4 regions of the Geomicrobium sp. JSM 1781026 genome follow, and region 4 is predicted to be linked to each of the others. Evidence: riboswitches for the same ligand, from Rfam matches in the RefSeq annotation. Region 4 holds a riboswitch; each other region holds the start of a gene.
The links. Region 4 has a riboswitch for thiamine pyrophosphate ahead of tenA (thiaminase II). Riboswitches for the same ligand answer to the same signal wherever they lie in the genome.
Positions count from the first base shown of each region.

Region 1 (3,542 bases), on a different contig from region 4:
ATCGGCATTTGGATATTTCCCTGTACCTAATAATAAACGCGACGTGAATGTGTAGTTTCCGATCGTTAACATCGTTTATCCTCCTCCTACAAAGCGAACCATCTCAATCTGGTCACCTGCAGTAATATGCGTATCGTTTTGCTCGTCGACAGATAGTGCCGCGCCGTTATGCTCGATCATGACGACCGTGTTTTGCAGTCCGAAATGTTCACGCAACTGCTCAATAGTGGTCACGTGGTTTGGCAGTTCACGCTTTTGTTGGTTGATGGTGACTTCCATGTGGGATCCCTCCATATTTCGGTTGAAATGTTGGCAACGCAACAGAATCTTGCATGATTTGTTGTACGATTTGCTTGCCGGTGATCGGTGCGAGTAGAATGCCGTTGCGCCCGTGTCCGCCAGCAAGCCAACAGTTTTGTTGAGCGGGGTGTGGACCGATGAAAGGAAGGCCTGTTGTCGATTGTGGCCTAAGTCCTGCCCACATGTTCGTAATTTTCGCATGCTTTAGAGAAGGGATGAGCGTTGTGATTTGACTGAGCAATTGTTGAACGCCGTGCACCGTGACGTCTCGGTTGCGCGAGGCTTCGGACGTCGCCCCGAGAATTAGCTCCCCATCTGGCTTTGGAACAACGTACATTCCTTTATAGAAGAGCGTCTGTTGCACGGCTGCTCGATCGGTCATTACCTTCACAATTTCCCCTTTTATCGGATGCACGTCCCAAAGAGCATCCAGTTCTGGCAAGGTGTCTACGCCTGTGGCGATGACGAGCTGGTCGGCGTGCAAGGTGCCTGATGTCGTCTCTACACCATTAATGAGTGGTTTGATTACAGTTGTGTCCAAGTACAGGTCGACGCCTTTCGAGACGATGGCTTGTGTGAGCGCCCGCGCGGTTTGAACGGGTTGGATATGCGCCTCGTTCGGGAAGTGCAATCCGCCGATCGCTTCAGGCGAAACAGCGGGTGCGATGCGTTGCAATGTTTCTTGGTCCACATACTCAACGTGTTCCCCTTCGCGCTTTTGCCACGATTGGATGTTCTTTAGGTGACTCATTTCGGTTTGATCAAAGGCAAGTTTGAGTGCGCCTGAGCGTGTCCAACCAATGTCTGTACCGGTAAGTTCAGCCAATTCATCTTTCAGGTGCGCGTATAGTTCGCGGCTCTGTTTGGCTAGCGGATAAAGTTCGGACGGCCCTTCTAACTCTGCTTGCACTCCGAGCATTCCGGCTGCGGCAGCTGTTGTGCCAGAACCCGGCTGAGCTCGGTCGATGATCGCCGTTTTCAGCCCGTGATTGGCTGCATAATAAGCGGTGGATAAGCCAATGATGCCTGCACCGACAATAAGCAGGTCATACGTTGGATGCTTCATGGGTCGCACGATCCTTCCCGTACTGTTCATAAGTTTGGGAAGCCACTCGAGGGTTTTCGGATGACCATACTCCGGACATGATGGCAACACCAGAGGCTCCAGCTTTTTGTACGTCTCGTAAGTTTTCAGGTGTAATCCCACCAATCGCATAGACAGGTACGCTCATGTGTTGTGTGATATCTTCTAGCTGTGCCAACCCTCGTGGGGTGATTCCCGATTTGCTGTTCGTTTCGAAGACGTGACCGAAGTAGAGGTAGTCTGCCCCTTCTTCAGCCTGCGTGAGTGCTTCGTCTTTAGAGTGGACAGACACACCAATCATCAAATCTGGATGTTTCGCTTTAAGCTCCTGAATGCGATAGCCGCTGTTTGCGGGCAAGTGCACCCCTTTTAGCCCCCAAGCTGCAGCAGCTTCGGCATGTGTGTTCAAGATCATTTGGTCTGTTCTAAGCCCTAAGCGAAGCATATGGTCAATCTGTTGTTTCAAACGTTGCAATGAGGCTTGTTTGTCCCTCACGTGAATCGTCGTAATATGAGGAACGCATTGTTTAAGAATGCGTATTTGCATATGAAATGGAAGTTGTGCGTCAGTTACTAAGTGCCAAGACATCGGTCTCACGCTCCTACTTTTGTATACACAAAAAAGCCGACCTCTTTGGAGAAAAGATCGACGAATGTCACATAGTAGGTACCCATGCATGGTCACACATTCTACTTTCCTCCGCTGGTATCAACCAGTTCAGGTTCAAGAGTTTGAGTTTCCTCATCTCAGCCCGTATGCGGGCACCCCTAGTAGCTTTTTTATAAATCAAGTATCTTTATGTTATCTTATCAATGAAGACAATTGTTCGTCAAACGTCACGTAGAGAGAGAGGAGAAAAGACATGTGGATCCAGTCTCAAAATAAGAAATCCATTCTTCATGTACAACAAATCACTACCAAAGGAAAATATGTAGAAGGCGTACTCGGTAAAGGTTCGTTTTCAGAATGGAGCAGTATGCTCGGGAAGTACGAAACAACGGAGCGAGCACAAGAAGTGGTGAGTCATATATTTGAGCGCCTGAGCAGTGAAACGCCAAATCGGCTCACTTATCAGATGCCAAAGAAATAATGTACCTACACTTAGTGACAGAAAAGGAGCGGGTCGCATGTTAAAGTCTGAACGAGTGAGACTGCGGAAGATGACAATCGACGACGCCAAACAGTATCACCGCTGGCGCAACGATCTGGATGTAATGAAAACGACGAATCCTTATTTAGATGTGTATACGCTTGAGGAAACCGAAAAGTTTGTTGAAAAAGTCATGCTAGGTTCGCCCCACTCAAAGAGTTATATCATTGTTGATCGCGAGAGTAATGAGGCGATCGGTGTCACATCACTGATCGGAATTGATATGAAAAACCGTAACGCAGAATGCATCATTGATATTGGTGACAAAGACTACTGGGGCAAAGGGTATGGACGTGAAGCATTCGGTCTCCTCCTAGCGTATAGCTTTTTGGAAATGAACCTGCATCGTTTGAATTTGCAAGTGTTTGAATTTAATACTGCCGCATTACAACTATATGAAAAGCTCGGCTTCACACGAGAAGGCATAAAGCGCGAAGCCGTCTATCGAAATGGAGAGTATTTTGATATTGTGCAGATGAGTCTATTAAAACGGGATTACTCGCTCGACACGACCCGCATCTAACACAAACACATCTGGGTTTTTCATTTGCTTCCACTCTTCAAAACCGAACCCTAATAGAAGGGCCAACAGATTGCCGTGGCTCACAACAACCGTGTGCTTTGGAAGGCTGTCCAGCACAGCCCGTCCTCTCGTGAGCGCGTCTCTAGCCGATTCACCACCAACGCACGCGTAGTCGGGATCTAGAAAACTCTGCTCCAACGGGGTGAGCCAGTTGTCCATCGGTTCTTTGCTCAGTACCCGCTCTTTGAGTCGCTCATCGATTTGAACCGGAACGCCGCTCGCAGCACTAAACGGTGCAATCGTCGCCGTCGCCCGCGCGTAAGGGCTACTTACAATGCGAGACACTTCTTTTTTATGAAAGAATGCAGCAAGATTCTTCGCCTGTTGTTCACCTTCTTTGGTGAGCGGTGCATCGGGCTCTTGCCCGGTTGCACGACAATGTCGAACGAGATAAATCATGAAATGGCCTCCTTGAGTGTTTGTC
Region 1 covers NZ_JBHFQF010000008.1:68,416-71,957, reverse strand. Annotated here, with positions in the region: gene ACE1TF_RS14800 (thiazole synthase) at 1-72, opposite strand, end outside; gene thiS (sulfur carrier protein ThiS) at 76-279, opposite strand; gene thiO (glycine oxidase ThiO) at 248-1,366, opposite strand; gene ACE1TF_RS14785 (thiamine phosphate synthase) at 1,347-1,973, opposite strand; TPP riboswitch at 2,063-2,164, opposite strand; gene ACE1TF_RS14780 (hypothetical protein) at 2,248-2,475, shown strand; gene ACE1TF_RS14775 (GNAT family N-acetyltransferase) at 2,513-3,058, shown strand; gene ACE1TF_RS14770 (histidine phosphatase family protein) at 3,020-3,517, opposite strand.
Region 1: it holds a riboswitch for thiamine pyrophosphate, as region 4 does, so the genes downstream of both, ACE1TF_RS14785 (thiamine phosphate synthase) here and tenA (thiaminase II) in region 4, are expected to answer to the same signal.

Region 2 (3,542 bases), on a different contig from region 4:
ACTACATGGCGGCTAACTTTGAGTGGTTAAGAAATGCAATTATTCAGGAACCTAGAGGCCATCGAGACATGTTTGGGGCAGTCTTGTTACCACCCACTAGGGAAGATGTTGACTTCGGTGTCATTTATATGGACAACACTGGCTTTTTAAATATGTGTGGTCACGCAACGATAGGTGTTTCAACGGCGATTGTTGAACTTGGAATGGTTGAAGTAACAGGAGAAGAAACATCTCTCGTATTGGAAACACCGGCTGGACTTGTGTATCCAAAAGTAAAAATGAAAAATAACCGTGCAGAAAGTGTTCGTTTTGAAAACGTCCCTGGCTTTCTAGAACATCAAGATCTTGAAGTAGAGGTCGAAGGCTTAGGTACGATCAAAACAGATATTAGTTATGGTGGCAACTACTTTGCCTGGGTGGACATCGCACAGCTAGATACGAAAATTCATGTATCCAACGGTATGCAGTTGAAAGAATACGCTAGAAGAATTAAAGAAGCGGTAAATCAAAAAGTAAGTGTACAACACCCAACAAAAGAATATATCAATTACATTGATATTGTTACCTTCTTTGGCGAACCGACACTTGAGGAAGCTACGTATAAAAATGTTCATGTTTTTAGTGATCGACAAGCGGATCGTTCACCAGGTGGGACAGGTACGACAGCAATGGTTGCTCGCATGGTAGGACGAGGCGAGATGAAAATTGGCGAGGAAATTGTAAGTGAAGGGTTTGTCGGAGGTACGTTTACTGGACGAGCGCTTGAGAGCGTCAAGTTAGGTGAAATGGATGCGGTTCGAACGGAAGTAGAAGGAACAGCGTTTATCAATGGTTTCCAGAATATATTAATGGATCCGAATGATCCGTTCCGTGGCGGTTTTATCGTGAACTAATTGTGCATATGAAAAAAGGGGGGATGAGCATGCGCTCATCCCCCCTTTTTTCTTTTTTAAGAAACGACCGAAGACTTTAATCGAGCGGGTCGGTTTTTAAGTTTGAAAAATGCCGGTTGAGTTTTTGCAATAAGAAGAATCACACCAAATGTAATGAGTGTTTCTGGCACAAGGTATGAAGTATTATAAATAGCTGAGTAGAGCCAGACGTTCCATCCCTCTGGCGCATATTCGCCAAACCAAACCCCACCGGAGATGATGTGGGCGACGAGACGGAAAAATGATGCAAAGAAAAGGCCGAACAGTGCCCATCGGATGTTTAGTTCTCCTTTTTTGTTCCTGAAAGCAAATGCACCCGCCAGTCCTAATACGGTAAAGGCAACTGGATAGTCTAATAGAAATTGGATGGGGTGAATCATCGAGCTTCCTAAGATTAACTTAATGACACCAACGAGTAGCCCTGTCATCAGACCAACTTTTAAGCCGCGCCGAAATGCCATGACAAAGATCGGCAACATAACAAGGGAGATCGAGCCTCCCATGACCCACGGACCCGCAAACTCAATGCGGTCTAAGATGAGCGCGAGTGCGACCATGAGCGCTGTTTCCACCATGATTAACGTTCTTGTTTGCATAAAAAAATCCCCTTTTTGTTTCCACAGGGGGATGCAGGTCCGCACATTAAACGTCGTAATGTGCTCTCCCACTTCCCTACGCTGGTGTTACCCAGATCAGGTTCTAAGAGTCGGGAACGAGTCCCTCTCAGTCTTGCGACACCCCTAGTGGTTGATAATATTCAGACGAATATAGTATATCTTATAGTACAATGAAAGCCAAGCTGTTTTTGGGGAGGTCACGTATGCATAAAGCAATTTTGTTTGACTTAGATGGCACATTACATAATCGACCGAAATCATTGGTAACTTTTTTTCGAGATCAATGCGAGCGTTTCTCAATGAATGTCGATCTGAATAGGTTTGTCGAATTGGACAATGAGGGGATGCGCTGGAAGGATGAGGTATATGAGCAGTTAGTCAAAGAATATCAGTTGCCATTAGACCCTCAACAACTACTAGCCGATTATGTTACTCTGTTTCCGAGGTTCGCACAGCTGTATCCTGACGTTGAGCACACACTGGAACAATTAAAGGCAAAGGATTATAAACTCGGAATCATCTCAAACGGAAAGAAAGGCTTTCAACGAGCGGTATTCAATTCTTTAAGTATTAATGAATATTTTGAATCAGTGATCATTTCAGATGAGGTTGGCTTAAGAAAGCCGGATGCCCGAATTTTCGCATTAGGTATAGAGCAGTTGAACGTACAGCCTGAACAAGCCTTGTATGTTGGGGACCAGTACGACACTGATATTATCGGAAGTCGTAACAAGGGCTTGAAAGCGGCTTGGAAAACGAACGAACAAGTGGATAGTGACGCACATTTCCAGTTTTCATCTTGGCGTCAATTCATACCTAAATTACAACAGTTGGAGGGTGAAACATGGTCATCCGCAAAGCAAAAGTAGAAGATGCCCAAGGCATTGCTCACGTGCACGTGCAAAGTTGGAAAACAACCTACTGGGGTATTGTTCCACAAACTTATCTTGATGAGTTGGATGAAACAACGAGAACAGAACGTTGGGTAAAGATCATTACAGAGGTGAACAATACGAAGGTAGCCACGAATGAAGAGGGGAAGATCGTAGGCTTTGTCCATTATGGACGTTCTGAGCGTTATGCGGCGGATGGACAAGTGTACGCCTTATACTTATTAGAATCTTATCAACGAAGAGGCATCGGCGCCCAACTACTAGAGGCGGCTAAAACGGAGTTTCAACGACAAGGTTGGCATACGTATGCGGTTGAGGCGCTCGTCGATAACCCGTCGATGGCATTTTATCGCAACAATCACCCCGTGCATTATTTGCTCAGTTCGTTTACAATTCATGGAAAGGTTCTTCGCGAGTGGGTCATGACATTTAACGTTTGACCCCTCCCGAACCAACGTAAGGAGGAAGCGAAGTGTACGAACGAAAGCCTCAGTTCGAAAGCCTTGTGCCATTGAATGAAACGGCACGAGGAGAAAGAAAAGCAACACTTGTCATTAAAAACGCCAAACTCATCAACGTAGTATCTGGTGAAATCTTAGAAAATACAGATGTGGCGGTATGTGAGTCTAGGGTTGCATATGTTGGGGAGAACGCTGATCACACAGTTGGTGACGATACAGAAGTGATTGATGCAAAAGGAAAATACTTATCCCCAGGCTTTATTGATGGGCATTGCCACATTGAAAGCAGTCAAATTACCCCGGCGCAATTTGCGAGGGCAGTATTGCCAAAAGGCACAACGAGTGGCTTTTTTGATGCCCATGAAATTACGAATGTTCTTGGTTTGGACGGTCTTAAACTGATGCTCGAAGAGGCGCGGAAAACGCCGATGGCGGCCTATATGCAAGTGGCTTCGTGCGTGCCGTCAACGAGTGCAGAGTTTGAAACCAATGGCGCGTCGATTGGCGCGAAAGAAGTGAAAGAGGCATTTACTTGGGGAGACGATATGGTTGCGCTCGGTGAGGTGATGAATTTTCCTGGTGTCGTTTACGGTGACGAAAAGATGATGGGTGAGCTCGAAGAGACGCTTAAAGCAGGGC
Region 2 covers NZ_JBHFQF010000009.1:144,479-148,020, reverse strand. Annotated here, with positions in the region: gene ACE1TF_RS16295 (proline racemase family protein) at 1-893, shown strand, start outside; gene thiT (energy-coupled thiamine transporter ThiT) at 950-1,528, opposite strand; TPP riboswitch at 1,585-1,684, opposite strand; gene ACE1TF_RS16285 (HAD family hydrolase) at 1,753-2,418, shown strand; gene ACE1TF_RS16280 (GNAT family N-acetyltransferase) at 2,394-2,882, shown strand; gene ade (adenine deaminase) at 2,915-3,542, shown strand, end outside.
Region 2: it holds a riboswitch for thiamine pyrophosphate, as region 4 does, so the genes downstream of both, thiT (energy-coupled thiamine transporter ThiT) here and tenA (thiaminase II) in region 4, are expected to answer to the same signal.

Region 3 (3,542 bases), on a different contig from region 4:
TTAACCCGTTGAATCCTCACGGACCTCATTCGATTTATAGCAACCTTTACTTTGCGCTCTCCCTCATTGCCGTCGTTGCACTCGTCTTGTTTCTTTGGATTTATTATGATCGATCTAAAAAAACGACTACGACTAGCGCTCCGCTGTCGTAATCGTCAATTCCCGCGCACCGAGCGATTGGGCGAATTTCTCAAGGGCGGAAACGACCATGTCGTTTTCGCCCACACCTTCATACGTCGTCATATAAAGTCGACCGTTTGCCCGGTCAAAATAAGGATCAACCTTGCCAATGAGCGTGTCTCCGACGAGAACCGGCATCGTATAGGGACCGTACATTCTTTTCGTTTTCGGAACATAGATTTCCCATCGGTAGAAAAAGTCAAACAACTCCTCCACCCGTTCCCTTCGCCACAACAAGTTGTCCAATGGGGATAGGAAGCGTACGTGTTCATGAACGTCCGCGTGTTCACAAGCGACAAGTTGCTCAGCGTCTGCTTCCAGCACATAATACGGGCGGTCTACCCCCTCGATCTGCACTTCAAAGAGCTCACGCTTTCTTTTGCGTTCGGCTAACGTTTCTTTACGCGCCTGCGCATTTAACTTTTGCCAACCTAGTCGCGGATCTCTCGCGTCAAACAACCGGTACGCCCGCAAATATTTGTCCATAAGCAAGGCGTCTGCTTCTTCGATGCTAATCATGTCTGCTTCTTTTTGAATCGCTTCGGGAATCCACTGATCTGTTCGGGCATAATGCCGAATTGACTTTTCCCGGCCACTCACTTGAATGTCACCACATTCAAATAAAATGCGTAACGCATGGGTCGTTTCTTTCGTTGACGCACGTGTTGGATGGTCCCAACCGCCGACGACTTTTCGCTCCGCCAAAAATGCCGTTGCGGGAAGAGGTCCTTCCTGCTGGAGTCGATCCAAAATATCTGCAATCGATTCGCGGTAGTTTCCCCGCTCTCCCCGCCATTGTTCTTGTAAACGCACCCGCTTTCCTTTTAACAACGGGTAATCTTTCATCGGTAACAGGCACGCTGCATTTGCGAAGTATTCAAACGCACGCTTTTCACCTAAAGCATCTGTATAATTCGTCACACTGTATTCTTTTATTCGATTCATTAACACAAGGTGATGGTTCTTTTCAACGACACTGACAGGATCCAATTGTACCGCTTCGAGTTGATCCAATACGTCATCAACGCTTCCGAGTGGTTTCGGGAGAAGCGACTGAACTAAAAAACGCCTTGCTGCGTGCTACTTACTCCAATGTCTGCCATCACGCTTCCTCATTTCTTCCCAGCGATGCCCCCAATGATTGGTCGGCCCTTGACCTTGTCCGAGCTCCAACGGATTGGAAATGGCACTCGTAATAAAGGTTTTCCCACGAGTGATACTCTCTTCCATGTCTAACCCTTCAGCAAGGCCAGCTGCAATTGCAGCTGCATACGTACAGCCACTTCCGTGTGTATGCACCGTATCAAACCGTTTCGCCGTATATTTTTTGAATGCGTGCCCATCATACAAATAGTCATCGGCTTCTCCTTTATAGTGCCCTCCTTTAATGAGAGCAGCGCGACAGCCGTATTCTTCAACGAGCATTTTCCCTGCTCGCTTCATGTCTTCTACGGTTGTAATTGTAAGTCCTGTTAACGCTTCAGCTTCTGGCAAGTTCGGAGTCACAACTGTTGCAAGAGGCAATAGCTGTTCTCTAACCGCCTTTCTGGCGTCTTGAGAAATAAGCTCATGGCCACTTGAGGCAACCATGACGGGATCGAGCACGAAATGATTTACATCATATTCTTGGAGCTTCTTTGCGACAAGCGCAATCACCTCTGGGTTTGATAGCATTCCTGTTTTCACAGCGTCAGGGCGAATATCGTCAAACACGACATCAATTTGGCTTTCGACGAAATCAAGATCCATATCGACAAATGAAAACACACCGGTCGTATTTTGGCTCACAACGGACGTAATGACGCTCATGCCAAATACACCTAGCTCCTGAAAGGTTTTCAAGTCCGCTTGAATCCCCGCTCCACCTGTTGGGTCTGTTCCTGCAATCGTTAATGCTTTTGAAATCATTCGTTATCCTCCAATACTATAGATGCGCAAAAAAGAAAAAGCCCCTGAACGCACAGGAGGCTTGACACATACTACACAATCGTCAGCCACTTTCCTCCGCCGTTTTTCGGATCAGGTTCAAAGGGTTTCCGTTTAAACATCTCTCAGCGCTTACTCGCGCACCCCTAGTGGTATATTTTCATCCATTTTAGCATACATCTTTTAGGATGTGGCAATCATTACATGGTACGATATGGATGAACATTGGCTCATAAGGAGGTTGTTAATGGATATACTGCCGATTATTCTTAGTTTACTCGTTTTTTTGAATATGATTCTTGCAGCAATCATTGTATTTATGGAGCGCAAAGACATCCATGCAACATGGGCCTGGTTATTAATCTTAATGTTTCTTCCCTTTATCGGATTTGTTTTATATCTTATACTCGGCCAAAACTTGAGCCGAAAACGGCTTTTCAATTGGGATGGCATTGAGAAGATTGGCCTTAAAGACAGTATCGATGCACAGCTTCGCACACTTGAGGACAACACGTTTGCCTTTCGTAATGAAACCGAACAAAACAACAGCAACTTAATTACGATGCTCTTGCGCAGTGACGGAGCATTGCTTACACAAAACAATGATATTGACGTGTTTACTGATGGCGTTGACAAGTTCTCTGAGCTTCTAGCAGACATTGCGACCGCCAAAAATCATGTGCACATGCAGTATTACATCTTCCGAAATGACTTAATCGGGAAGCGGATCATTCATTTGCTCACCGAAAAGGCTCAAGCTGGCGTGCGTGTGCGCATTCTGTACGACGATATGGGTTCAAGAAAATTAGCACGAAAACATTTTCGTGAACTGATCGACGCAGGTGGCGAAGTTGGGGTATTCTTTCCTTCGCGTATTCCCTATATGAATTCCCGACTAAATTATAGAAATCACCGAAAAATCGTCGTCATTGACGGGAGTATCGGTTACGTCGGGGGATTTAACGTTGGTGACGAATACCTAGGCCGCACGAAAAAATTCGGGTATTGGCGTGACAGTCATCTTCGGATCCGAGGCTCCTCAGTTAAAGCCTTGCAGACCCGGTTCATTCTTGACTGGAACCAAGCATCAAAGGCTCATGAAATTCATTATGATGATCTTTATTTTCCTCCCGTCAAATCAAGGGGTGACATTGCCGCACAAATCGTTTCTAGTGGTCCAGATACAGAAGCTGAGGAAATTAAAAATGGTTACATTAAGCTCATCACTTCTGCACGAGAATCGGTTTATATTCAGACGCCTTACTTAATCCCTGATTCAAGCCTGCTTGATGCGCTTCGAATTGCGGCTCTTGCTGGTAAAGACGTTCGCATTATGATCCCAAATAAGCCGGACCATATCTTCGTCTATTGGGCAACGTACTCTTACATGGGTGAACTATTAAAAACTGGCGTCCGCTTTTTCATCTACGATGCTG
Region 3 covers NZ_JBHFQF010000008.1:197,693-201,234, forward strand. Annotated here, with positions in the region: gene ACE1TF_RS15455 (MFS transporter) at 1-152, shown strand, start outside; gene ACE1TF_RS15460 (DNA glycosylase AlkZ-like family protein) at 133-1,194, opposite strand; gene thiD (bifunctional hydroxymethylpyrimidine kinase/phosphomethylpyrimidine kinase) at 1,261-2,088, opposite strand; TPP riboswitch at 2,163-2,264, opposite strand; gene cls (cardiolipin synthase) at 2,354-3,542, shown strand, end outside.
Region 3: it holds a riboswitch for thiamine pyrophosphate, as region 4 does, so the genes downstream of both, thiD (bifunctional hydroxymethylpyrimidine kinase/phosphomethylpyrimidine kinase) here and tenA (thiaminase II) in region 4, are expected to answer to the same signal.

Region 4 (3,542 bases):
CCACTCGTACATAAAGAAATCGTCGAAAAATATCGCTGGATGAACGATGAAGAATTTACAGAGGTGGTCGCGCTCGGAAACACACTACCAGGCCCAATCATTACTAAACTTTGTGGGTATGTCGGCTATAGAGTAGGCGGGATTGTCGGTATGATAAACGCCGTGTTAGCCACAGTCATGCCGACTGCCATCATTATGCTCATCCTTGTTGGTACACTGACAACATTTAGGGAAACACCGATCGTTCAAGGCATGACGAATGCAATTATGCCAATTGTAGGCGTGCTCTTGCTATCCCTAACATACAACTTTTTAAAACAATCCACACAGAAAGCCGGATTCTTCCTGACCATAGTTTTGACGGTCATCAGTCTATTATTATTTGAATGGCTAAATTTGCATCCCGCAATTCTTATCGTTTCATTGATTGCGATTGCCTTCGCACAGAAACCGAAACCACAACCTGCTAGAAAAGAGGAGGCGTAATCAATGCTCACGGACTTATGGAACTTATTTCTTGCCTTTTTCATACCGGGCATCGTTGGTTACGGTGGCGGTCCAGCATCCATTCCACTCATTGAACATGAAGTTGTACATCGTTACGGTTGGATGAGTACTCAAGAGTTTGGCGAAGTTCTCGCGCTCGGAAACGCCATTCCAGGACCGATTGCCACAAAAATGGCCGCTTTTGTCGGTTGGGAAGTCGCTGGTGTTCCCGGCGTTCTCGTTACCCTGCTCGCAACGGTCGGTCCGTCGCTTGCGCTCATGATGCTTTTAATGAGTATCCTACTGAAATTTAAAGACCACCCCCGAGTGAAAAACATGACGAACTATATCCGTGCACCGATTGCGGTTCTCCTCGGCGTACTTACGTATCAGTTTTTCTTCATGTCTTGGGAAGGGAATGGGATGTGGCAAACGGTGCTCTTGGTCGGCGCTGCACTATTACTCCTAGAGAAATTTAAGGTTCACCCTGCGATCGTCATCGTAAGTTCGCTTCTGTATGGTGCGATTTTCTTATCATAAATAAAAATGGGTAATATGAACTATAATAAAGGTTGGTTTAATTGGTATTTTATGGTAAATAATCCCTCCTCAATTCGTTTTGATTTTCAGACTATTGTATGGTTTAATAGAAAGTGAGTAAGCCATTCTTGAATATATTTTTATTCACTAGGGGAGCCGGCACCGGCTGAGAGAAGCAATGTTTCGACCCTTTGAACCTGATCTGGATTATACCAGCGTAGGGAAGTGGAGCTTGTTTTAACCATGCTCTGTTTTCTATGCAGAGCTTTTTTTATTGCTCTCATAGAGAACCGAACGCCGGTGCCCTCACTGTGAATCAAAACACTTATGGAGGGATTTTGTAATGTCATTTACTGAAGAATTACGTAAAGAATGTGCCCCTGTTTTTGAAGCGATCTTTGAGCATCCGTTCGTGCAAGGCATTGGAAACGGCAACCTTCAACCCGGTCAACTGACCCATTATGTAAAACAAGACTTTGAATATTTGAATACGTTTATGCAAATTTACGGACTGGCGATCAGCCGCTCAGAACGAAGAGAAGATATGCAATTATTAAATGAACAAATTTCTTTCGTACTCAATGATGAAGTCCATCCGCACAACAATTTCTGTCAAGTTGCTGGTGTAAACTACGAAGACTTGCAGTATGAGCCTCTCGCACCAACCGCTCATCACTATACTCGGCACATGTTGGATGTGGCTCACCGAGGGTCGTTTGGCGAAATGATTGCCGTCCTCCTTCCTTGTCCTTGGACGTATTACGAAATTGCGGTTCACTTGGACAAGACGAAACAGCCGGGTAAAAACCATCCTTTTTATGATTGGATCTCTTTTTATAAAGAAATGGGTGACAGCGTTACGATGGCCTTTCGTAATCGTCTTGATGAATACGCCAAGACCGCTACCGATGAAGAAAAAACAAGGATGCGTGATGCCTTTCTAAAGAGCTGTCAATTGGAATGGCAGTTCTGGCAAATGGCGTTTACCGAAGAAAAGTGGCCCGTACAAATATAATTGAGGAAAGCCAGAATGGGTAATGTACCCATTCTGGCTTTTTGCGAGCACTCAAATCCGACCGACTCATTCTACTCCGATTACGCAAGGGGGGAAGGGACGCTTCTACGCGAGATTCTTGCGTTTTTGCGGCCGTTTCGGTGATGTGCACGTTTTCGACGCCGGTGTGCACATTTTCGACACCGATGTGCACGCTTTCGACAATGCGCCCCGCCGCAAATGAACCGCCCTTTACTTTGCCCCGTTCGTCTTATTATTTTTTCTCCAGTAAATAAAAATAGCAAGCCCTAATAGAAGTAAGGGGATGAGCACTGGAGACAGACCAATGACGAATACCACCACGCCTGAGACGATTGCCATGAGCACGTTAATCGTGTCGGTAAACATATTCGACGCTTGCCCCCAGGTGTTTAAAGAGGTTTGATCGGTCAACATTGACCCTGCGGTCTCGCGCACGTTAATATTCACCAATGCGTACGTCACTTGATGGTCTAAATAATTCATGCGACCTTGAATTGTTTCAATTTGCTCTTGCGTGTCCGCCAGATCATCCGAGATAGAAAGCAAGTCTTCTGTCGTATCTGCATCTTCCATAAACACGAGCAGCCGTTCTTCAACAGCTTCGTGCGACCGAAGTCTTGACTCTAGATCGACGTACTCTTCTGTCACGTCTTCACCTGTCGTCATTCGGTCGACGACTTGTAAACTAAGGGACTCTATCTGATCCAAAAAGGGTGTAAAGTTCTCTTCAGGCACGCGCACAGCAAACGTCCCGCTCATTTCACCGTCTCCTGCATCTTGGACAGACGACTCCACAACAAAGCCATTCATTTCTTCAATGGATTGCTGAATCTGGTCTTGAGCTTCTTGAAACCTTTCAACATCAATTGTGAGGTGACCATTATATACGATCATTCGCTCTGCCGTATCAATCGCTTCCACTTCCGCTTCATTTGCAGCCGAGTCGTCTAACGTTTCCCCCTCGTCCAACTCCACCTCCGACTCAGCATGATCTTGAGCAACATCTGCCCCGCTATCATTTCCTTCTTGAGAAAGATCTGCCGCTTCGTCATTTTGGTTATCACTACACGCAACAACAAAGGCGAAAAATAGAAAAACGAGCATGATTTTATAATTCATCTTTTGACCCCCTTCTCTTTCCTTCTTTGTCGTTGCCCACCATTATTTGTTTCAATTATTTGAAAATATGTAAAAAAACCTAATAGGGGAAAGCTCCCCTACCAGGTCTTTACGTTTACGCTTCAGGTCCTTCAAAACTAAGCAATCGGTCATCTTCATCGATTGGGTCGCCTCGTCCATCCGTATTGTTCGTAATCACATAAAACATGTTCTCGTTTTCGTCATATACGACATCACGCCAGCGTCCTTCTCCTTCAAGGATTGTATCTGTTGTGTTGTCGTCCACATCAAAGCGAATCAACTGTTCACCGGCAAGCGCAGCTACATAAAATGATTGCTCACCAACCATCGCAGCTCCTGA
Region 4 covers NZ_JBHFQF010000003.1:357,286-360,827, forward strand. Annotated here, with positions in the region: gene ACE1TF_RS07115 (chromate transporter) at 1-486, shown strand, start outside; gene ACE1TF_RS07120 (chromate transporter) at 490-1,026, shown strand; TPP riboswitch at 1,166-1,267, shown strand; gene tenA (thiaminase II) at 1,370-2,041, shown strand; gene ACE1TF_RS07130 (DUF4349 domain-containing protein) at 2,273-3,181, opposite strand; gene ACE1TF_RS07135 (PQQ-dependent sugar dehydrogenase) at 3,297-3,542, opposite strand, start outside.